One region of the Oerskovia paurometabola genome, then DNA from elsewhere that is predicted to be linked to it. Evidence: riboswitches for the same ligand, from Rfam matches in the RefSeq annotation. Region 1 holds a riboswitch; each other region holds the start of a gene.
What was found. A riboswitch is a leader RNA that binds a small molecule or an ion and turns the genes downstream of it on or off. The one in region 1 is predicted to bind S-adenosylmethionine.
Positions count from the first base shown of each region.

Region 2: it holds a riboswitch for S-adenosylmethionine, as region 1 does, so the genes downstream of both, JOD48_RS13215 (ABC transporter substrate-binding protein) here and JOD48_RS03005 (rhodanese-like domain-containing protein) in region 1, are expected to answer to the same signal.
Region 3: it holds a riboswitch for S-adenosylmethionine, as region 1 does, so the genes downstream of both, JOD48_RS01565 (hypothetical protein) here and JOD48_RS03005 (rhodanese-like domain-containing protein) in region 1, are expected to answer to the same signal.

Region 1 is NZ_JAFBBV010000001.1:671,695-678,644, forward strand. It holds gene JOD48_RS02995 (LLM class flavin-dependent oxidoreductase) at 1-456, opposite strand, end outside; gene JOD48_RS03000 (O-succinylhomoserine sulfhydrylase) at 571-1,830, opposite strand; gene JOD48_RS03005 (rhodanese-like domain-containing protein) at 1,851-2,315, opposite strand; SAM riboswitch class I at 2,322-2,414, opposite strand; gene JOD48_RS03010 (phosphotransferase enzyme family protein) at 2,489-3,331, shown strand; SAM riboswitch class IV at 3,412-3,526, shown strand; gene JOD48_RS03015 (aminotransferase class V-fold PLP-dependent enzyme) at 3,568-4,968, shown strand; gene JOD48_RS03020 (GNAT family N-acetyltransferase) at 5,092-5,883, shown strand; gene JOD48_RS03025 (CsbD family protein) at 5,956-6,132, opposite strand; gene JOD48_RS03030 (GNAT family N-acetyltransferase) at 6,255-6,875, shown strand.
Region 2 is NZ_JAFBBV010000001.1:2,910,083-2,917,032, forward strand. It holds gene JOD48_RS13205 (ABC transporter permease) at 1-478, opposite strand, end outside; gene JOD48_RS13210 (ABC transporter permease) at 498-1,448, opposite strand; gene JOD48_RS13215 (ABC transporter substrate-binding protein) at 1,573-3,225, opposite strand; SAM riboswitch class IV at 3,516-3,627, opposite strand; gene proB (glutamate 5-kinase) at 3,699-4,841, opposite strand; gene obgE (GTPase ObgE) at 5,091-6,614, opposite strand; gene rpmA (50S ribosomal protein L27) at 6,705-6,950, opposite strand, start outside.
Region 3 is NZ_JAFBBV010000001.1:349,323-356,272, reverse strand. It holds gene JOD48_RS01585 (branched-chain amino acid ABC transporter substrate-binding protein) at 1-618, opposite strand, end outside; gene JOD48_RS01580 (aldo/keto reductase) at 1,066-1,917, opposite strand; gene JOD48_RS01575 (polysaccharide deacetylase family protein) at 2,163-3,707, shown strand; gene JOD48_RS01570 (cold-shock protein) at 3,890-4,093, shown strand; SAM riboswitch class IV at 4,223-4,334, shown strand; gene JOD48_RS01565 (hypothetical protein) at 4,440-4,814, shown strand; gene JOD48_RS01560 (hypothetical protein) at 4,947-5,675, shown strand; gene JOD48_RS01555 (transglutaminase-like domain-containing protein) at 5,810-6,808, shown strand; gene JOD48_RS01550 (TM0106 family RecB-like putative nuclease) at 6,860-6,950, opposite strand, start outside.

The sequences.
Region 1 (6,950 bases):
CGAGGCGCCCTCGGCACTCATGAGCGAGCGGATGTCCTGGACGTGCTGGGGGAAGCGGTCGACGTCGGACGTCGGGCCGCTGCTGCGCAGCAGGGCGGTGACGACCGGGTCGCTGCCGGGCGCGCGCCCGATGCCCAGGTCGACGCGCCCCGGGGCCATGGCCTCCAGGACCGCGAACTGCTCCGCGACGACGAGCGGCGCGTGGTTGGGGAGCATGACGCCGCCCGACCCGACGCGGATCCGCTCGGTCACCGCGGCGGCCGCCGAGATCATGACGGGCGGTGCGGACGCGGCGACCGCGGGCATGTTGTGGTGCTCGGCGAACCAGTAGCGCGTGAAGCCGAGGCGGTCGGCGAGGCGCACGAGGTCCAGGGAGGCGGCGATGGCCTGGGCGGAGGACTGTCCCGAGCGGACGGGGACGAGGTCGAGGACGGAGAGGCGCGGCGAGGTAGTCATCGCCTGGTGCAACCCCGGGATACGGCCGGGGTATTCCTGCGCGGCCGCTGGGTGCGGAGTACGTGTCGTCGTCGGGCAGGTTTCGCGACACGTACTCCGCACCCGGCCGGACGGTCAGCGGCGCAGCGCCTGCTCGACGTCCTCGATCAGGTCGAGCGGGTCCTCGAGGCCGATCGACAGGCGCACGGTCGTCTCCGCGATCCCGACGGCGGCACGCCCGTCCGGCCCCAGCTTGCGGTGCGTCGTGGTCGCGGGGTGCGTGATGAGCGACTTGGCGTCACCCAGGTTGTTGGAGATGTCCACGACCCGCAGCGCGTCGAGGAACTGGAACGTGCGCTTCTTGAGGAGCTCGGGGTCGGTGCCCGGGGCGTCGGCGCCCGGCACGTCGAGGTTGAACGTCACGACCGTCCCGCCCCCGCTCTGCTGGGCCTTGGCGAGCTCGACCTGCGGGTGCGAGGCGAGGAACGGGTAGCGCACGGCCGTGACGCCGGGCAGCTCCTCGAGCGCGGTCGCGACCTGGAGGGCCGAGGCGTTCTGCGCCTTGACGCGCACCGACAGCGTCTCGAGCCCCTTGACCAGGACCCAGGCGTTGAACGCGCTGAGAGAGGGGCCCGTGTTGCGGATGAAGGTCTGGACGGGTCCCTTGACGTACTCCTCGGAACCCAGGATCGCGCCGCCCAGCACGCGGCCCTGCCCGTCGATGTGCTTGGTCGCCGAGTACACGACGACGTCGGCGCCGAGCTCGAGCGGCTTCTGCAGGACGGGGGTGGCGAACACGTTGTCGAGCACGACGACGGCACCCGCGGCGTGCGCGAGCTCGCTCACGCGGCGCACGTCGATCACGTCCTGCATGGGGTTGGACGGGGTCTCGAAGAAGACGACGTCCGCGGGGGTCGACAGCGCCTCCTCCCACTGCGAGAGCACGTGACCGTCGACGTAGTCGGTGCGCACGCCCCACTTGGCGAAGATCTCGTCGAAGATCACGAGCGACGAGCCGAACAGCGCGCGGGCCGCGACGATGCGCGACCCGGCACCGACCAGCGCCGCGAGCGAGGTGAAGACCGCGGACATGCCCGACGCGGTCGCGTAGCAGGCCTCGGCGCCCTCGATGAGGCGCAGCCGCTCCTCGAACGTGTGCACCGTCGGGTTGCCGTAGCGCGAGTAGATGAAGCGGTCGACCTCGCCCGTGAACGCGGCCTCGGCCTCCGCGGCGCTCCCGTACACGTAGCCCTGCGTGAGGAAGAGCGCCTCGCTCGTCTCCTCGAAGTTGGTGCGGGCGTGGCCGCCGCGCACCGCGAGCGTGTCGGGACGGACCGAACGGGGGAGGGGGCCACGACCCGAGCCGCCCGGGACGCCGGCGGGGATGCGGAGCACGCCGTCCCCGGTCGCGGCGCTCACGACTGCGTCCAGGGCAGGCCCGCGGCGCGCCAGCCGTCGGAACCACGGTGACCGGCGCCGTCGAGCGCTCCCTCGAAACCCTCGAGGACGTTGTACGCGGGACCCAGCCCCGCGGCGGTCGCGGCCTTGGCCGCGCCGATCGAGCGGGCTCCCGAGCGGCACAGGAAGACGACCGGACGCTCAGGGCTCAGCCCGGCCGCGGTGAGCTCCGCGACGAACGCCGGGTTCGGGCGGCCCGCGACGTCGACCCACTGGGTCAGGACGGGCGCGCGGCCCGTCGAGGACAGGTCGGGGACCCCGACGAAGCGCCACTCGGCGTCGGTGCGGACGTCCACGAGGACGGCGCTCGGGTCGTTCTGGAGAAGGGTCCACGCCTGCTGGGGCGTGATGTCGCCGGCGTACCCGTCGGCGGGACGGGCGTCGGGGACCGGGGCAGCGGTCGCGCGGTCGGGGGCACTCATGGTGATCCTCCATCGGTCGTGGCGGTAGCACCCTCGCCCGTCACCGGGGGGTTGCTGCGGCGTCATCGTGCCAAGTCACTCAGCCGCTCTGGATGGTTGCGTCGGATCGTACGCCACCGTGACCACGGAAAAGAACAGGTGTCTCGCAGGGTGGTCGGGCTAGGTTCCTGCGCATGAGCCACCTCCCCGAACCCGACCGCGCGCCCGACCAGGCCGAGGAGCCCCTGGCCGGTGGGAACTCGACGACCGTGGTGCGGCGAGGCGACACCGTCCGCCGCACCGCAGGGCCCTGGACGCCCACGGTCCAGGCGCTCCTGCGGCACCTGCGCGCACAGGGCGTCGCCGAGGTGCCGGAGCCGCTCGGGACGGACGAGCAGGGGCGCGAGGTGCTGTCGTTCCTCCCCGGTGACGTCGGGAACTACCCGCTGCCACCGTGGGTCTGGGACGAGTCGGTGCTCCGGGACGCGGGCGCGCTGCTGCGGCGCGTGCACGACGCGAGCGTCGGGTTCCTCGACACAGGCGCCGCCGCCCTCGTCCCCGACGCTCTGCCGGCGGCCCCCACCTGGCAGACCGCACCGCACGAGCCTGCCGAGGTCGTGTGCCACAACGACGTCGCCCCGTACAACCTGGTCTTCCGTGACGGGGCCGTGGTCGGGCTCATCGACTTCGACACCGCGAGCCCCGGCCCCCGGATCTGGGACCTGGCCTACCTCGGCTACCGGCTCGCGCCCCTCGTGGCGGACGCGGGGGAGTCGGAGGGGAGCGACGTCGTCGGGCGGCTGGACCCGTTGGCGCGCCTCGACGCCCTGGTCCGCGCGTACGGGATGCCGTACTCGCGCCGGGAGGTCCTGACCGTCGTGGTCGCGCGGCTCGACGAGCTCGCGGCGTTCACGGACGAGCGTGCGGCCGCGACCGGACGCGACGACTTCCGGGAGCACGCGGCCATGTACCGCTCCGACGCGCAGCGGGTCGAGAGTCTCGCGACAGCGTCCGATTCGCCGGATCTGCCCACCTGACAGGTTGCCTCTGCTCATCATCCGAGACGCTGTGCCCACCGGTTGACACGCTCCGCGCGCCTCGACCATCCTGGACACCAGGTCATGAGTGCCAGCGCAAAACCCCGGTTTGCTGGCCGGCAACCCTCCTCCGCGGTGGGGTGCCCCGGGTGACGACCAGGTCCCTCTCTATCAGGAGGGGGGCAAGCGCGGAGGGGCCGGCACGGCGAACTCCGACGACCACCGGAGGACGTGCCATGAGCGCACATGCAGTCATCGAAGCCCCTACCTCGTGTGCCGTGCTGCCCGTCGTGGGCAGCGACACCCTGGTCCCCCTCGTCGACGGGCGCAGCGTCCCGTACGCGAACCTCGACGTCGCGGCCTCGGCACCGGCGCTCCAGGTCGTGGCCGACCGGGTCACCGAGGTCCTGCCGCTGTACGCGAGCGTGCACCGCGGCGCGGGCTACCTCTCCCAGGTGTCGACGGCCCTCTACGAGGCTGCGCGTCAGACCATCGGCGCGTTCGTGGGGGCGCGCGAGGACGACGTCACGATCGTCACGCGCAACACCACGGACTCCCTCAACCTCCTCGCGGGCTGCGTCCCGGCCCAGGCCGACGGCTCGCCGGGGCGTGTGCTCGTCCTCGACGTCGAGCACCACGCGAACCTCCTGCCCTGGCAGCGCACGGGGGGCGCCACGGTCCTGGTCGGCGGTGCGACCGTCGCCGAGACCCTGTCGGGCCTGCGCGCCGAGCTCTCGCGCTTCCCGTACGCGCTCGTCGCGATCACGGGGGCCTCGAACGTCACGGGCGAGTCGCTGCCCCTCGCCGAGGTCGTGGCCGCGGCGCACGACGCCGGCGCGCGCGTCCTGCTCGACGGCGCACAGCTCGTCCCGCACCGCGGCGTCTCGCTCGCCGCGAGCGACGTGGACTACGTCGCGTTCTCTGGGCACAAGACGTACGCGCCGTTCGGTGCGGGCGCGCTCGTGGGCCGCCGCGACTGGCTCGACACCGGCACGCCCTACCTCGCCGGCGGCGGCGCGGTGCGCAACGTGACGCTCGACGGCACCACGTGGCAGAGCGCCCCGGCGCGGCACGAGGCCGGGTCGCCCAACGTGATCGGCGCGGTCGCGCTCGCCTCCGCGTGCGACGCGCTCGCGGCCCTCGAGCCCGGCGTGCTCGTCGCGCACGAGACCGAGCTGCGGGCCCGCCTCGTCGAGGGCCTGGAGGCGATCGACGGCGTACGCGTCGTGCGCGCCTGGGCCGACGCGGTCGACCCCGTGGGGGTCGTGACGTTCTCGGTCGACGGTTCCGACGCGGGGCTGGTCGCGGCCTACTTGTCGGCCGAGCACGGCATCGGCGTGCGCGACGGCCGCTTCTGCGCGCACCCGCTCCTGGCGCGGCTGGGCTTCCCGGCGGGGGCGATCCGGGCGTCGATCGGGGTCGGCACCACGGGTGAGGAGATCGACCGGCTCGTCTCCGCGCTGCGCACCTGGGTGAGCGAGGGGGCGAAGGCCCGGTACGAGGTCGTGGACGGCTGCTGGGTCGTGAGCGACGACCCGCGACCGCTCCTGCAGGTCGCGGGGCTCTCGGGCCTGTTCGCGACGGCCGCCGCGGGCAACATCACGGCCGCCGTGGGCTGCGGACCCGCCCCCGCCTGAGCACCCTCTGACCTGCGGAGACGCTGCCTGGAGCGCAACGTTCACCGGGGCGTCACCTCACCGTTCACGAACGACCGTTCCGTGGTCTTGGCGGCGACGCCTGCGTGTGTTCTGATATGCGCTGTGCAGCACGATGTCCACCTTGAAGGCCACGGGTTCCGCCTCGAACCCCTGGCTGTCGCGCACGCCGGTGCGCTGGCCCAGATCGTCGATCCGTCGATGTGGGCAGGCATGAGTGCGACCCTCCCCGAGGGGGAGGTCGGGATGGTGAACTTCATCGAGGACACCCGCGCCACGCGCGCGCTGACGGCGTTCGCCGTCGTCGACGCGGGCTCGGGTCTCGTGGTGGGGAGCACCGCTTTCCGTGACCTGTCGCTCGACGACAGGCGCGTGGAGATCGGGCGGACCTTCTACGCCCGTTCCACGTGGGGGAGCCTCGTCAACCCGGTCTCGAAATGGTTGCTGCTCCGACATGCGTTCGAGTCGTGGGACGTGCACCGTGTCGGCTTCCGGGTCGACGCGCGCAACACGCGCTCCCTCGCCGCGATGCGTCGCCTCGGCGCGTACGAGGAGGGCGTCATGCGTGGTCACCGCACGGCTCCCGACGGGACCCGGGCCGACTCGGTGTGCTTCTCGATCCTGGCGCACGAGTGGCCCGGCGTCGAGCTCGGCCTGCTCGCCCGGATCATGAGCCCGCGCATCGTGCCCGTGCTCGGCCCGGTCGGGCTCACCGCCACCGGGGAGCCCGACGCCGTGGGTCCTGGGGCCGGGGTGCCCGTGGGACCGCCGGTCCTCACGGTGGTACCGGCCGTCGGCGAGCTGTCGCTCGCGGGGGCCGGCGGCTTCGACGCCGTCGCAGGGTCGTCCCCCGACCGCGCCGCGGCCGCCGACCTGCCCCCGGTCATCGCGCTCTGACCGGTTCGTCCCCCCTGTCCACAGCACCGCCCCGGGACCCAGATGGGTCCCGGGGCGGTCTTCGTCGGGGCGTCAGTCCTTCTTGAAGGCGTCCTTGACGTCGTCGCCGGCCTGCTTGACGTTGGCCTTCGCCTGGTCGGCGTGGCCCTCGGCCTCGAGGCGCTCGTTGCCGGTCGCCTTGCCGGTGCCTTCCTTGACCTTGCCCTTGGCCTCTTCGGCACCGTGCTTGATCTTGTCTCCCAGTCCCATGGGGTCCTCCCTCGGTGTTGGTGGGTGCTTCCTGACGACCGTAGGCAGGGCTGCCGGGGACTCGCATCTCGGAGGACGGGCGGTCCACGAGACCTTCACAAGTGGTCGGGCAGGATGCCCGCATGGAGAACGACGTCGTCCTGGAAGGGTTCGGGCTGCGCCTCGAACCGCTCGCCGAGCAGCACGCGCCCGCGCTCGGCGCGTTCGTCGACGACGCCCTGTGGGCCGGGATGTCGTCGCCCACGCCGCGCGGTACGCCCGCCATGTCCGCCTACGTGCGCGAGGCGGTGGCGGCGCCGGGGCGCCTGGCGTGGGCCGTCGTCGGGCCGGTGGCTCCGGGTTCCGGGCCCGACGGCGTCACGTCCGTCCGCGGCAGCACCTCGCTCTACGAGTGGTCGCCCTCGCAGGGCCGCGTCGAGCTCGGCTCGACCTTCTACGACCGGCCCTGGTGGGGCGGGGTGACCAACCCGGCGTGCAAGTACCTGCTGCTGCAGCACGCGTTCGAGGTGCTCGACGTCGAGCGCGTCGCGCTGCGGGCCGACGCTCGCAACGCGCGGTCGATCGCGGCGATCCAGCGGCTCGGCGCGATCCCCGAGGGGGTGCTGCGCAGCCACCGTGTCGCGCCCGACGGGTCGCGCGGCGACACAGCCTACTTCTCGATCCTCGCGGACGAGTGGCCGGCCGTGCGGGACGGGTTGCTGGACCGCGTGCATCGCCTGCCGCCGGGGCAGCGGTCGAGGTGACGGGCTGACGCGAGCCGCCCCTGTGGCCTCTTTCCCCGATCCTCCTTAGGTTGGAAGGATGCCTGCGCGGACCTG
Region 2 (6,950 bases), 2.2 Mb from region 1:
AGAAGCCCGCGAGCAGGCCCAGCAACGAGCCGACCGACAGCCCCAGCGCGACCGCGATCACGGTCGCGCTCAGCGAGAGCCACGAGCCGTGCACGACCCGGGCGTACACGTCGCGCCCCAGGTGGTCGGTGCCGAACAGGTGCTCGCCGCTCGGCGCCTGCAGGCGGTCCGCCGGGACCCCCGTGATCGGGTCCTGGGACGCGAAGACGCCCGGTGCGAGCGCCCACGCGACCACGAGCAGCAGGAACAGCACCGCGAGCAGCAGGCCGGGGCGGCGCAGCACCGCGATCCCTGCCCGGCCGAGCGCGCGCAGCGACGACCACGCTCCCCTGACGCGGCGGTCCGTGGCGTCGAGCGGGGCCGGGTCGGTGAAGGACGGCCGCGCGTCGGACCCGTCGAGCGGGGCCGGCCCGTCCGGCGCGGGAGCGTCCGGGGACAAGGTCTCCGGGACGGTGTAGGTGTCGAGTCGTGCGGTCATGATGTCCTCCTCCGTGCCCTCACGCCGCGGCGGAGGGCTGGCGGGTCGTGATCCGGGGGTCGAGCACGGGGTAGAGCAGGTCCACCAGCAGGGTCACGACGACGAAGACCAGGGCCGAGAAGACCACGATGGCCTGGACCACGGGCACGTCCTGCTGGTTGACCGCGGTCACCGTCAGGCGACCGACCCCGGCCCGGGAGAAGACCGTCTCGGTCACGACCGCACCGGCCAGGAGTCCCCCGACCGTCACGCCGAGCACCGTGAGCGCCGGGATGGACGCGTTGCGCAGGGCGTGACCGAAGTGCACGCGCGCACGCCCCGCGCCCTTGGCCCGAGCGGTCTCGACGTAGGGCTCAGCCAGGGTCTGGCGCAGGCTGCGCGAGAGGACCTGCGCGAACGCGGCGCTCGCGGGGATCGCGAGCGTGCACGCCGGCAGGACGAGGCTCTCGAACCCCTCGTTGCCCATGGCGGGGAACAGCCGCAGCTCGAACGAGAACCACTGGAGCAGGAGCAGCCCCACCCAGAACGTCGGCAACGAGATGCCCAGGGCCGGCAGCGACGCGAGCGCGTGCCGGAGCCAGCGGGCGCGCGGGAAGGTGCTCGCGAGCGCGAGCGCGGCTCCGCCGACGAGCGCGAGCCCGAGGGCCAGGGCCGTGAGCTGGAGCGTGGGCGGCAGCGCCTCGGCCAGGAGCTTGGTGGCGGGCGCCCCCGAGGAGAACGAGCGCCCGAAGTCCAGGTGCAGCGCTCCCCACAGGCCGTGCGCGTACTGGACCAGGACGGGGCGGTCGAGCCCTTGCTCGGCACGCAGGCGCGCGACGAGCTCGGGGTCCGAGAGGTCGCCGTCGGCTCCGGCCGCCTTGATCGAGGCCGCGTCGCTCGGCAGGACGTAGAGCAGGAAGAAGGAGATCGTGAAGGCCGCCCAGAGGACGAAGCCTCCCTGCCCCAGGCGGCGGGCGATGTACCGGCCCATGGTCGGCTCCTCTCGGGTGGTGACGTGCGGATGGTGACGCGGGTCGTGACGCGCAGGTGGTCGGATCGGTGGCGGGAGCGCCGGCCCGGCGGGACGCTCGCGACGCGTCCCGCCGAGCCGCTGCTCAGTCCTGCTGGACCCAGGCGCCGTAGAAGTCGAGGCGGGTCGACGCCTCGAAGCCCAGGCCCTGGACCGTGTCGGCCGCCGCGATCGTCGTCGAGAGCTCGTAGACCGGGATCGCATGCCCCTGCTGGACCAGGAGACGCGCAGCCTGGGTCACGAGCTCCTGCCGCTCGGCCGGGTCCGTCGACGCGGCCGAGCGGTCGAGCAGGTCGTCGACCTCCTCGGGTGCCCGCTTGTTGATGTTGCGCGCGTTGGCCGAGAAGATCGTGCGCAGCACGTCGGGGTCCGAGCGCGTCAGGTTGTAGTAGTCGAAGTCGAAGTCCCCGGACTTCTTGAGCTCGGTGGACTCGGCGACCGTGACCTGCTTGAGCTGGAGGTCCACGCCGATCTTCGCGAGCTGCTGCTGGACGAGCTCGAGCGGCTCGGCCACCTGCCAGAACGTGACCGTGGTGGACAGCCGCTGACCGTCCTTGACCCGCACACCGTCGGCGCCCTCGACCCAGCCGGCGTCGTCGAGGAGCGCCTCCGCACCGTCCGGGTCGTACGCGAGGTCGTCCGAGACGTCGGCCCACAGCGGGGTCGAGTGCGACAGCACGCTCGTCGCAGGCTCGTCCTGCGGGGTCAGCAGGGTCGCGGCGATCTCCTCGCGGTCGATGCCCTTGCTGATCGCCTGCCGCACCGCCGGGTCGGCGGCGAGCGGTCGCGACTCGTTGGGGAAGAGGTTGAAGACGACGCCCGGGTTCGCCCGGTACGCGAGCCAGAAGCCGTTGCCGTCGAACTGCGGCAGGTCGACCGTGCTGATGGCCGCGGTCGCGTCGATCTGGCCCGAGAGCAGGCTGCCGGTACGCACGCTGGCCTCGGGCACGAACTTCACGGTCACGGTGTCGAGGTACGCCTCCCCGGTGTGGTCGTCGGCCCCGGAGGCCCAGTCGTAGCCGGCGACCTTCTCGAGCACGACCTCCTGGTCGAACGTGTAGGACCTCACCGCGAACGGCCCGGAGCCCACGAACTTCCCGGCGCACCGGTCCTCGACGCTGAGCGCGGCGGAAGCGGGCGAGAGCAGTCCGAGCGAGAACGTCGAGGACGCCTGGAGGAACTGCGCGCTGGGTGCCGAGAAGTCGACCCGCACGGTGCGGGGGTCCACGACCGTGGTTCCCTCGTACCCGACGAGGTAGGCAGAGCCGAGGGAGGCCGCCGCGCCGAGCTCGACGATCTTGTCGAAGTTCGTCTTGACCGCGGCCGCGTCGATCGGCGTGCCGTCGGCGAACGTCGGCCCCTCACGGAGCGCGAACGTGAAGCTCGTGGCGTCCGCGTCGACCTCCCAGCTCTCCGCGAGCCACGGCAGGATCTCTCCCGTGTCCGGGTCCTGCGCGGTGAGCGAGGCCACGGTCTGGCGGGCCGAGGCGATCGCGTCGTTGTTCCCGACCTGCTGGGGGTCGATGCAGTGCGAGTCGACCGTGACCGCGAAGGTGAGGTTGCCGCCCGGGACGGGCTCCGCCGTCGGGCCGGGGGACGCGCCGTCCGCGGTGCTGCCGCCACCGGAGCCGCACGCCCCGAGCAGGAGCGCCGTCGCGGCGAGGGAGGCCGCGACGAGCGCGCGGCGGGACGGGGCCGTGCGGCCGCCGGGCCCCGAGGGCCAGGTCGAGAGGGACATGCGAGCAGTGCTCCTTCGGTCGTGCGCGCCGTCGGTCCGGCACGGCCGGGGCGCTGAGGGGTCGCCGACGGACCGTGGGTGCGTCGGATCGACGCCGGGCTCACGGTGAGCGGCGGTGGGGGCCGTCAGGGGACGGCGAGGGTGGGACGGGATGTCGGCCGCACGTCAGGAGCGGCGAGGGTTCAGCCGCGTGTCAGCGACAACAGAGCACGAGGGTCCCCGCGTCGAGGCAGCGGACACCCCTGCCGTCGAGCCCCTGTTGCGTTCCGAGTGCGCGCATCGCCCGTTCCTCCGTGTGCTTACCGCGCCCGACGGGTCGCGGTCAGGTACCACCCGGAGCACCCCGTCACGTCGAAGGGTTGCTGGCCAGCGAGCCGGGTCTTGGCGCTGGCGCTCTTCACCTGCCGCACAGGAAAGCCGCCCGAGGCCACCGAGTCAAGGGGTGAGCAGACCGTCCCACCCCGTGAGACGACTCAGGACGCCTTGCGCTTGCGCCCCACGAGCACGAGGTCGTCGCGGTGCACGATCTCGCGGTCGTACCCCTCGCCGAGCTTGTCGCGCAGCTCGTGCGTCGAACGGCCGAGCAGGTCCGGGATGTCGCTCGAGTCGAACGCGACGAGGCCGCGCGCGATCACGCGCCCGTCGGGGGCGACGAGCTCGACGGGGTCGCCCGCGTCGAAGTCTCCCGTGACGCCGACCACGCCCGCGGGCAGCAGCGACGCGCGTCCGCCCAGGACCGCGGCGACCGCTCCCTCGTCGAGCTCGAGTCGTCCGCGCGTGCGGGCCGCGTGCGCGAGCCACAGGCGCCGGCGCGTGGTGCGCTTGCCCGTCACGGCGAACCAGGTCCCCACCTCGTGCCCCGCGAGCGCGCCCTCGGCGTGCGCGGCCTTGGTCAGGACGACCGGGATGCCCGAGCCCGTCGCGATGCGCACCGACTCGAGCTTGGTGAGCATGCCGCCGGTCCCGATCGAGCTGCCCCGGCCCGTGACCTCGATGCCTTCGAGGTCGAGGGCGGACCGGACCTCGCGGATGCGCTGCGTGCCCGGGCGCGAGGGCGGGCCGTCGTACAGGCCGTCGACGTCGGTCAGCAGGACCATCGCGTCGGCGCGCACCAGGTGCGAGACCAGGGCCGCGAGACGGTCGTTGTCCCCGAAGCGGATCTCGTCGGTCGCGACCGCGTCGTTCTCGTTGACGACCGGCACGATGCCCAGGTCCAGGAGCCGCTCGAGCGAGCGCTGCGCGTTGCGGTAGTGCCCGCGGCGGATGGTGTCCTCGGCCGTGAGGAGCACCTGGCCCACGCGGATGCCGTACTCGGCGAACGCCTGGGCGTAGCGGGCGACCAGGAGCCCCTGCCCCACCGAGGCCGCGGCCTGGGCCGTCGCGAGGTCGCGCGGTCGCGCGCTCAGGCCCAGCGGACCGATCCCCGCGGCGATCGCCCCCGACGTCACGAGCACGACCTGCCCGCCCGCCGCGTGGCGGGCCGCGATCACGTCGACGAGCGCGTGCAGGGCCGGGACGCTGAGGTGCCCGTCCGGTCCGGTGAGGGACGAGGAGCCGATCTTGACGACGACCCGGTGGGCCGTGGCGACCTGGGAGCGTGCGGAGAGCGCATTCACGGCCTCATCATCCCGCGCCGGGCGCTCGGACGGGGCGCCGTTTCACCGTGTGACACCTCACGGTGGGACGGCGTGGGCGGCATGCCGCCGGCCCGGGCCCGACGACGACGCTCCCCCTGGGCGCCCGCCCCGCCCGGGCGGCGGGGTCGAGACCCCCGGGGACGCCGCAGGGCGGGCACGACCCGAGGGGCCGTACCCGCCCTGCGGGCGGACGTGCGGTCGACGACGCTCGTCGACCCGCGCGGGAGGTCAGTCCTGGTCGGGGTCCGTCCAGTGGCCGGACTCGCGCTCGGTCCAGAGCTCGGCGCGGGCCTCGGCCTTGGCGTCCATGCGCTCGGTGTACTCGCGGCGCTTGTCGGTACGCGTGGGGCGCGAGGTGTCCTCGAGGCGCAGGTCGGAGCCGCGGGGGCCGCCGAGGTGCTCGGCGCCCGTGATGAGCGTGGGCTCCCAGTCGAACACGACCGCGTTCTTGTCGGAGCCGATGCGCACCTCGTCGCCCGCGACGGCGCCGGCCTTGAAGAGCTTCTCCTCGACCCCCAGGCGTGCGAGGCGGTCCGCGAGGTAGCCCACGGCCTCGTCGTTCGAGAAGTCGGTCTGGCGGACCCAGCGCTCGGGCTTGGAGCCACGGACCTCGTAGTAGAAGCCGGTCTCGGCACCACCCTTGCGGGTCACGGTGAAGCCCGCGTCGTCGACGGCCTTGGGGCGCAGGATCGTGCGCGCCGGGGCGGGGGCCGGGGCCTCGCGGCGGGCCTGGTCGACGAGCTCGGCGAGCGCGAACGTCAGGGGACGCAGGCCCTCGTGGCTCGCGGTCGAGATCTCGAAGACGCGCAGGCCGCGGGCCTCGAGGTCGGGGCGCACGAGCTCGGCGAGCTCGCGGGCCTCGGGGACGTCGATCTTGTTGAGCACCACGAGGCGCGGACGCTCGTTGAGCGGGAGGCGGGCCCCCTCGATGTCGAGGTCGCCCGCGTAGGCGTCGAGCTCGGCCTCGAGGGCCTCGAGGTCGGAGATCGGGTCACGATCGGGCTCGAGCGTCGCGCAGTCGAGCACGTGCACGATCACGGCGGTGCGCTCGATGTGGCGCAGGAACTCGAGGCCGAGCCCCTTGCCCTGGCTCGCGCCGGGGATGAGGCCGGGGACGTCGGCGACGGTGTAGCGCGAGTCGCCCGCCTGGACCACGCCCAGGTTGGGCACGAGGGTCGTGAACGGGTAGTCGGCGATCTTGGGCCGGGCTGCGGAGATCGCGGCGACGAGCGAGGACTTGCCCGCGCTCGGGAACCCGACGAGCGCGACGTCGGCGATCGACTTGACCTCGAGGACGAAGTCGGCCTCCTCGCCGGGCTCGCCGAGCAGCGCGAAGCCCGGGGCCTTGCGGCGCTGGGAGGCGAGCGCGGCGTTGCCGAGGCCGCCGCGGCCACCTGCGGCGGCGACGTACTCGGCGCCCTCGCCGACGAGGTCGGCCAGGACGTTGCCGTCGGTGTCCTTGATCACGGTGCCGTCGGGCACGCGCAGGATCAGGTCCCCGCCGTTGGCGCCGGCGCGGTGGTCACCCATGCCCTGGGTACCGGAGGTCGCGTGGCGGTGCGGCGAGTGGTGGAACTCGAGGAGCGTCGTGGTCTGGGAGTCGACGACGATCCGCACGGTCCCACCGTCACCCCCGTTGCCACCGTCAGGGCCGGCGAGCGGCTTGAACTTCTCCCGGCGGATGGAGGCGCAACCGTTGCCGCCGTCACCGCCGGAGGCGTGCAGGACGACGCGGTCGACGAACGTGGCCATGGAAATGGTCCTCTCAAGCAGGGGGGAAGAACACCAGGAGGGGCGCACCGCGTCGGTGCGCCCCTCCTGTCAAGCGTGCTGCGTCGTGGATCAGGCCTCGGCAGAGACGATGTCGACGACCTTGCGCCCGCGGCGCGTACCGAACTGGACCGCACCGGCGGTCAGGGCGAACAGCGTGTCGTCGCCACCGCGACCGACGTTGTTGCCCGGGTGGAAGTGGGTGCCGCGCTGGCGGACGATGATCTCGCCGGCGCTGACGACCTGGCCACCGAAGCGCTTCACGCCGAGGCGCTGGGCGTTGGAGTCACGACCGTTGCGCGAGGAGCTCGCGCCCTT
Region 3 (6,950 bases), 320 kb from region 1:
GACCTCGGCAGAGCACGAGTCGTCGGCCGCGTCGCCGAGGCCCGCGGTGATCTCCTTGGCGAGCCCCACGCCGTAGTCCGAGTTGTCCTGGACCACGCAGACCTTCTCGTACCCGAGCGTGTCCACCATGTACTTGGCGACCGCCGGACCCTGGACCGCGTCGTTCGCGAGGCCGCGGAAGAACGTCTTCCAGCCGTTCTTCGTGATGTCGGGGTTGGTGGCCGACGCCGACAGCGAGGGGAGGCCCGCCTGGCTGAAGACGTCGCCGGTCGCGGAGGTCTCCCCGGAGAACGCCGGGCCGAGGAGCGCGATGATGCTCGCGTCGCCGACGATCTGCGGGGCGACCTGGGTCGCCTTCTGCGGGTCGCCCTCGGTGTCGAACTCCTTGATCGTGACCTGGCAGCCCGCGTTCGCTGCGTTGAACGCGTCCACCGCGACCTTGGCGCCGTAGAGGATGTTCTGCCCGAGTGCGGCGTTGGGGCCGGTCAGAGCACCGGCCATGGCGATCGAGGTGCCCTCGGCACACTCGGCCGTGCCGTCTCCGGCCGGGTCGACGGGGTCGCCCGAGGTCTCGACCGGGACCTCGGCCCCGTCGATGTCGATCTGGACGGACGGCACGATCTTGAGATCGGCCGACCCTGACGCGCTCGACGACTCCGTCGAACCTCCGTCGTCCCCCTGAGACTGGGTACCGCAAGCGGTGATGGCGAGGGCGGCTGCCAGCACGAGAGCCAGCCCACCCGTCGTTCGACGTGCTGTGCGTTGCATTCCGAACCTCCGTGCGCCAGATCGCACCCGGGTGCTCGGAGACCTCGCACCCGCGGTGGATCACCTGATATTCAGCACTGAATAACGTGCTGACGATGGCACAGGTCGGACCAGCGCGAAACCCCAGATGCACAATTGCAACCAGGGACTCACACGCGGCGAACCGGACAAGGCGCCCGAGGTCCCGGGCCCCGGGTCCGGCGACCTGAGTGCCTGGAACGTACGTGGGCGCGGTTACGCGAGACTCCGTCCCGCGTTACGGGGCCGTCACAGGAACGTCTCGATCCGGTCCGGGGGTCAGGACGGGTACTGCGAGAACGCGGCGGTCGCGGGGTCGGAGCCGAGCCGGGCGTCCGAGTCGAGCGCGTCGATCGCCGCGATCTCGTCGGGCGAGAGCTCGAAGCCGAACAGGTCGATGTTGGACGCGAGGCGCTCGGGGTTCACGGACTTGGGGATGACGATCCGGTCGCTCTGGACGTGCCAGCGCAGGATCGCCTGGGCGGGCGTGACGCCGTGGGCGTCGGCGACCGCGGCGACCGCGGGGTGGTCGAGGTCGGCGCCGCGTCCGAGCGGCGAGTACGCCTCCACGGCGATGCCCGCCGCCCGGGTGGCCTCCTGGGTCGCGCGCTGCTGGTAGGTCGGGTGGACCTCGATCTGGTTGACGGCCGGGACCACGTCGGTCTCGGCGAGCAGGCGCGCGAGGTGCTCGGGCAGGAAGTTCGAGACGCCGATCGCGCGGGCCGCGCCGTCGGCGTAGAGCTTCTCGAAGGCTCGCCAGGTCTCGACGTAGAGGTCCTTGCTGGGGACGGGCCAGTGGACGAGGTACAGGTCGACGACCTCGACGTCGAGCTCCTCGCGCGAGTCCTCGAACGCCTGGAGCGCCGACTCGTACCCCTGGTCGCCGTTGCGGAGCTTGGTCGTCACGAAGATCTCGTCACGTCGCAGGCCGCTGGCCCGGAGCGCCGCACCGACACCGGCCTCGTTGTAGTAGCCGGCCGCGGTGTCGATGTGCCGGTACCCGGCCTCGAGCGCCTGCTCGACGTTCTTCTGCGTCGCGTCGTCGGGCACCTTGAAGACGCCGAGCCCGACCTGCGGGACGGCGACACCGTTGCTGAGGACGACGTCGGGGACCTGCGTGGGGGAGACCATCACCCCTTTCTACCCCGCCGCCCGTGGCCCGCACCACCCGTCCCGGCAGTGGCCGGCGCGTCGCGGACGGGTCGCGGACGGGTCGCGGTCGGGTCGGAGGCGGAGAGCCGACAGGTGACCGGTCGGTGAAGGCCGTGGAGTCGTTGCGAGGACCGTGCGAGAGGGTGTCGCAGACGACTGTGGCGCTGCTCTCATCCGCCGTGCCGGTCGCGACGCGCACCCTGCGCGGGTGGCACGGTGGACTGATGTCCCAGTCCCTCCCTCCGTCCCGCGGCCAGACGCCGGGCGGCTCCGCTCCCGCGCGCCCGCGGAACCGAGCCCTCTGGGTCCTCGCCGTGCTCGTACCGCTCCTGGTCGTCGCCGCGGGCGTCACGTTCTACCTGACGCGTGCCGCGGCCGACCCCTCCGGAGAGGCGTCTCCCACGGGTACCCCGTCGCCCACGGCCCATCCGGTCCCCGCCGAACGGGTCGACCCGCCTCCGGTCCTGGACCCGGCGTCGGTCGAGAACCTCGAGATCCACCAGGAGTCGACCGCGAGCACGGGCGACGCCCGCTCGATCTCGACGGTCTCCGTCCCGGGCGAGCGCTCCCTCTCGCACGCCTTCGGCACGTTCGTCGACGAGACCGAGAAGGCGTACGACGCCGCGGTCGACCCGGCCGGAGTGGGCAACGAGCTCAACGTCGGATGGGACCTGGTGCTCGCGCAGGGAGACGTGCTGGGCGTGCGTGCCACGACGTACTCCTTCACGGGCGGGGCGAACGGCACGACCGGCGCCCAGACGTTCTACACCGACCTCCCGCGCGCGACCACGACGTGGTCCTCGGACCTCTTCACGGCCGACGGCCGCAAGCAGGCCGCGCAGTGGGTCGACGCGGCGCTCGACCAGGCCGGGCTCGGGTTCGAGGAGCCGGTGCCCGCGTCGGAGGACACCTTCCGGGACGTTCGCCTGGGGCCCGACGGCGCCGCGACCCTGGTCTTCTCCCCCGGCCTGGTCTCTGCCCGCTCGGACGGAGAGCTGGCCGTGCGCATCGAGCCCGACGCGACGCGGACGGTCCTGTCCGCGGTCGGGAAGCAGCTCGCGGACACCGCGTCGAGCGGCACCCCGTTCATGGGGATCACGCCGCCGCCCGTCGAGCCCCCCGTGACGACCCCGCCCGTGCCGCCCGCGTCCCCGGGAGCCCCGGACTGCTCGGTGCTCAGGTGCGTGGCCCTGACGTTCGACGACGGACCCGGCAAGCACACGTCGCGCCTGCTCGACACCCTCGCCGAGAAGCAGGCCAAGGCGACGTTCTTCCTCGTCGGCCGGTCCGTCACGTCGCACCCCGACCTGGTCCGCCGCGAGGTCGCCGAAGGGCACGCCATCGGGAACCACACCTGGTCCCACCCGGACCTGTCCAAGCTCGGCACGGACCAGATCACGGACGAGCTGACGTCGACGGCGGACGCGGTCGAGGCCGCGTCAGGCGTCCGACCGACCCTCGTGCGCCCTCCGTACGGCGCGACGAGCGACACTGTGACGAGCGTCCTCTCCCAGCGGAACGAGCCGGCGATCCTGTGGGACGTCGACACCGAGGACTGGAAGAACAAGGACGCGGCCATGACGACCGAACGGGCGCTCGCAGGCGTCCGACCTGGGGCGATCCTCCTGATGCACGACATCCACGCCTCGACCGTCGACGCCGTCCCGGGCATCGTGGACGGTCTGCGGGCTGCCGGCTACACGCTCGTAACGGTGCCCGATTTGCTCGGCCCTGACCTGGTTGGCGGACAGGCGTACTTCAATCGTTAGCATCAGGGCTAGCACAGTCGGAGTAACCCCTGTACCGTAGCCGGTGAGATTGCAGTGCCTCGCTTGTCCTTGCGCAACGGCCCCATGCCACCGCGAACCTTGTTACCCAAGAGTTGACGACGAACACCGTGATGTTCGGCTCCAGATCATGGAGCTGTTTGAAACTCTAGAAGGAGATCCCCATGGCATTGGGAACCGTGAAGTGGTTCAACGGCGAAAAGGGCTACGGCTTCATCGCACCTGAGGACGGCAGCGCCGACGTGTTCGCGCACTACTCCGCCATCCAGACGCAGGGCTTCCGCTCGCTCGAGGAGAACCAGCGCGTCGAGTTCGACGTGACGCAGGGCCCCAAGGGCCCGCAGGCGGAGAACATCCGCCCGCTCTGATCTCACTCGCCTCCGGGCGTAGCTGATCATTGAACGAGTGCCCCCGACCGTCTCGGTCGGGGGCACTCGTGCGTCCAGGACCAGGTGCTCCCTGTGCTCGGTCGGTGACGCCGTGGTAGAACTGAGAACGGTCCAGAGGACCAGCGAACCGCCCTCCGGCGTGCTGGTCCGGCAACCGCGCGACGCGCACGGTGCTCCCGGAGGAAGACCCGCCCCCACGACCGTGGGGGAAGAGCGAGGCCCGACGTCGTAGGGCGCCTCCTCGTGCCCCTCACCCGGGGAGCCTCCCGGGTGGGCGTGCGCACGCGGGTGAGCCCCGTCGTCGGGCACGGAGAGAAGGAGCACCATGGCCGAGCGCGTCATGGAACGCCGGGCGACGGTCGTCGCCTGTCCCCCGCCCACCGTGTGCGACCGGTTCGACACGGGGCACCTGCTGCACCCCGTCCACGAGCGCATGCTCCGCAACCGGCCCTGGGGGTGGCGCGAGGGCGTCGTGCTCGCGGTGCGGACGACCAGCGGCGGCACCGAGGTCGTCGTCGAGTACGCGACGGGCGAGGGAGCGTGCCGGGTGTGGCACCACACGAGCCTCGCCCTCGACCCCGGGGTCACCGTGCGGGTGCACGAGCAGTACCACGCGCTCGAGCTCGCGGGACGGGCGCTCAACGTCCGGCTGGTCGGCGGGGTGGGTCCGGCGCCGGAGCCGCCCCACGCTCGCCGCTGAGTGCGTGATCCGGCTGCGACTCGCCGGGCGTCTCGCAGCCGGACCATCCACTCGACGGAACGGGCGGGCCGGGCGCCGCGTTGAACCGGTGAGGGCACCCGCCCTCGACGGTTCGACCAGAAGGACACGCTCATGGGATTCCTCGACCGCCTCCTCGGCCGCACCCCGCAGGACGACAGGCTTCACGGCTCGGCAGAGCGTCCCGGTGCGCCCGCCTACGGCACTGCGCCCCCGGCCCCGACCGGCCCCGCGCGCAGCGAGGACGACGTCGCGATCGACCGCTACCGCTACCTGCTGCGCACGGCTCCCCCGGAGGCCGTCGAGCAGGCGCACGCCGAGGCGTTCGAGCGGCTGACGCCCGAGCAGCGTCGACGCGTGCTGACCGAGCTGGGTGAGAACGTGCCGCCCGCCGAGCGCGCTACCTCCGACGACCCGCAGTCGCTCGCCCGCATGGCGACCCGCGCCGAGATGCGCAACCCCGGCACGCTCGAACGGTCGTTCGGCGGCAGGCAGGGGGGGCCGGGCGGGCCGGGCGGGCCGGGCGGGCCGGGCGGGCCGGGCATGGGCTCGATGATCGGCTCGAGCATGCTCGGCACCATCGCGGGCGTCGTGATCGGCTCCGCGGTCGCCAACATGATGTTCGGCCCGATGTTCGGCGACCCCACGGCCGACTTCGCGGGCGACGGCGGCACCTCGGGCGCAGGCGACCCGGGCGCGACCGAGGGCGACCCCGGAGCCGGCGACACGGGCGGCGGCGACTTCACCGAGGCCGGAGGCGGGGGCGACCTGGGTGGGGGCTTCGGCGACTTCGGCGGTGGGGACTTCGGCGGTGGGGACTTCGGCGGATTCGGAGACTTCTGAGGACCTCGTCCGCCCGGCCCTCGCTCGGACGGAGCCGACGGTCCGCCGGGCCGAGGCATTGCCCTGGCGCGCGACACGGTCGACACTGGTGCCCGGCATCACGCCGCTCGTGACCCGCGACCTCGGAGGATCCGATGTACGACCCGTCCAGCCGCCTCGAGCCGGTCGGCACGACCGCCGTCCATCCCGCGGTCGCCCGCTGGGTGGCCCACTCGCCGTACTCCTCGCCCGGGGAGCACGCCCAGCTCCTGCGGGGCGTACCCACCGACCCGGACGCGCTGGGGCAGGTGGCACGCAACGTGATCGCGCACTATCGCGCCGAGGCCGAGTTCATGCCGGCCGAGCGTGCCACGGACGTCGACAGCCGGTGGCTCGCGACGATCCTCGACCTCGACCACTCCCGGCACGGGACCGCGCTCACCGAGCCCCGGGCGGTCTGCGACCGGGTGGGAGGCTGCTGCCGGGACCACTCGCTGCTGACCGTCGGGGTGCTGCGAGAGCACGGCATCCCCGCCAGGACCCGCGTGGGGTTCGTCTCGTACTTCACGCCCGGCTTCCACCACGATCACGTCGTCGTCGAGCACTGGGCGGACGGCCGCTGGTTGCGCTGGGACCCCGAGCTCACCGCGGGAGACCCGGTGTTCCCGTTCGACCCCCTGGATCTTCCACGGGGCACGGGGGATGTCGCCGAGGACCTGGCTCTACCGTTCGTCCCCGCAGCCACGGCCTGGCTCGCGCTCCGTGCCGGGCTGGCGGACGCGGACCTGTTCGGAGTGGACCCGGGGCTGCCGTTCCGCGGCGACTGGTTCGTCCACGACTACGTCCTGTTCGAGCTGGCCCACCGTCAGGGGGACGAGCTGCTGCTGTGGGACACGTGGGGGGCGATGAGCACGGACGACACGCTCGAGGGCGCCGACCTCACGCTGGTCGACGAGATCGCGACCCTGCTCGTCCGTGCCGACCAGGGCGACCAGGAGGCGGAGGAGGAGCTCACCGCACGCTATGCCGTCGACGACCGCCTGCATCCTGGGCCACGGGTGCGCACCCTCTCCCCCACGGGACCCAGCAGATGGACCGACCTCACCGACCGGCACCTCGACGCCGCCGGCAGCCTGAGGCCGCCGACCGCCTGAGTGCGGGGTAGTCGTCGTCGGGAGCCCGACACGACGACGACTACCCCGCACTCAGCGGAGCGGCGAGCGGCTGCCCGAGCTGCACAGACCGATGAACGCGCCCAGCTCGGCGAGCTCCTCGGGGTGGTTCGGCAGGTAGTCG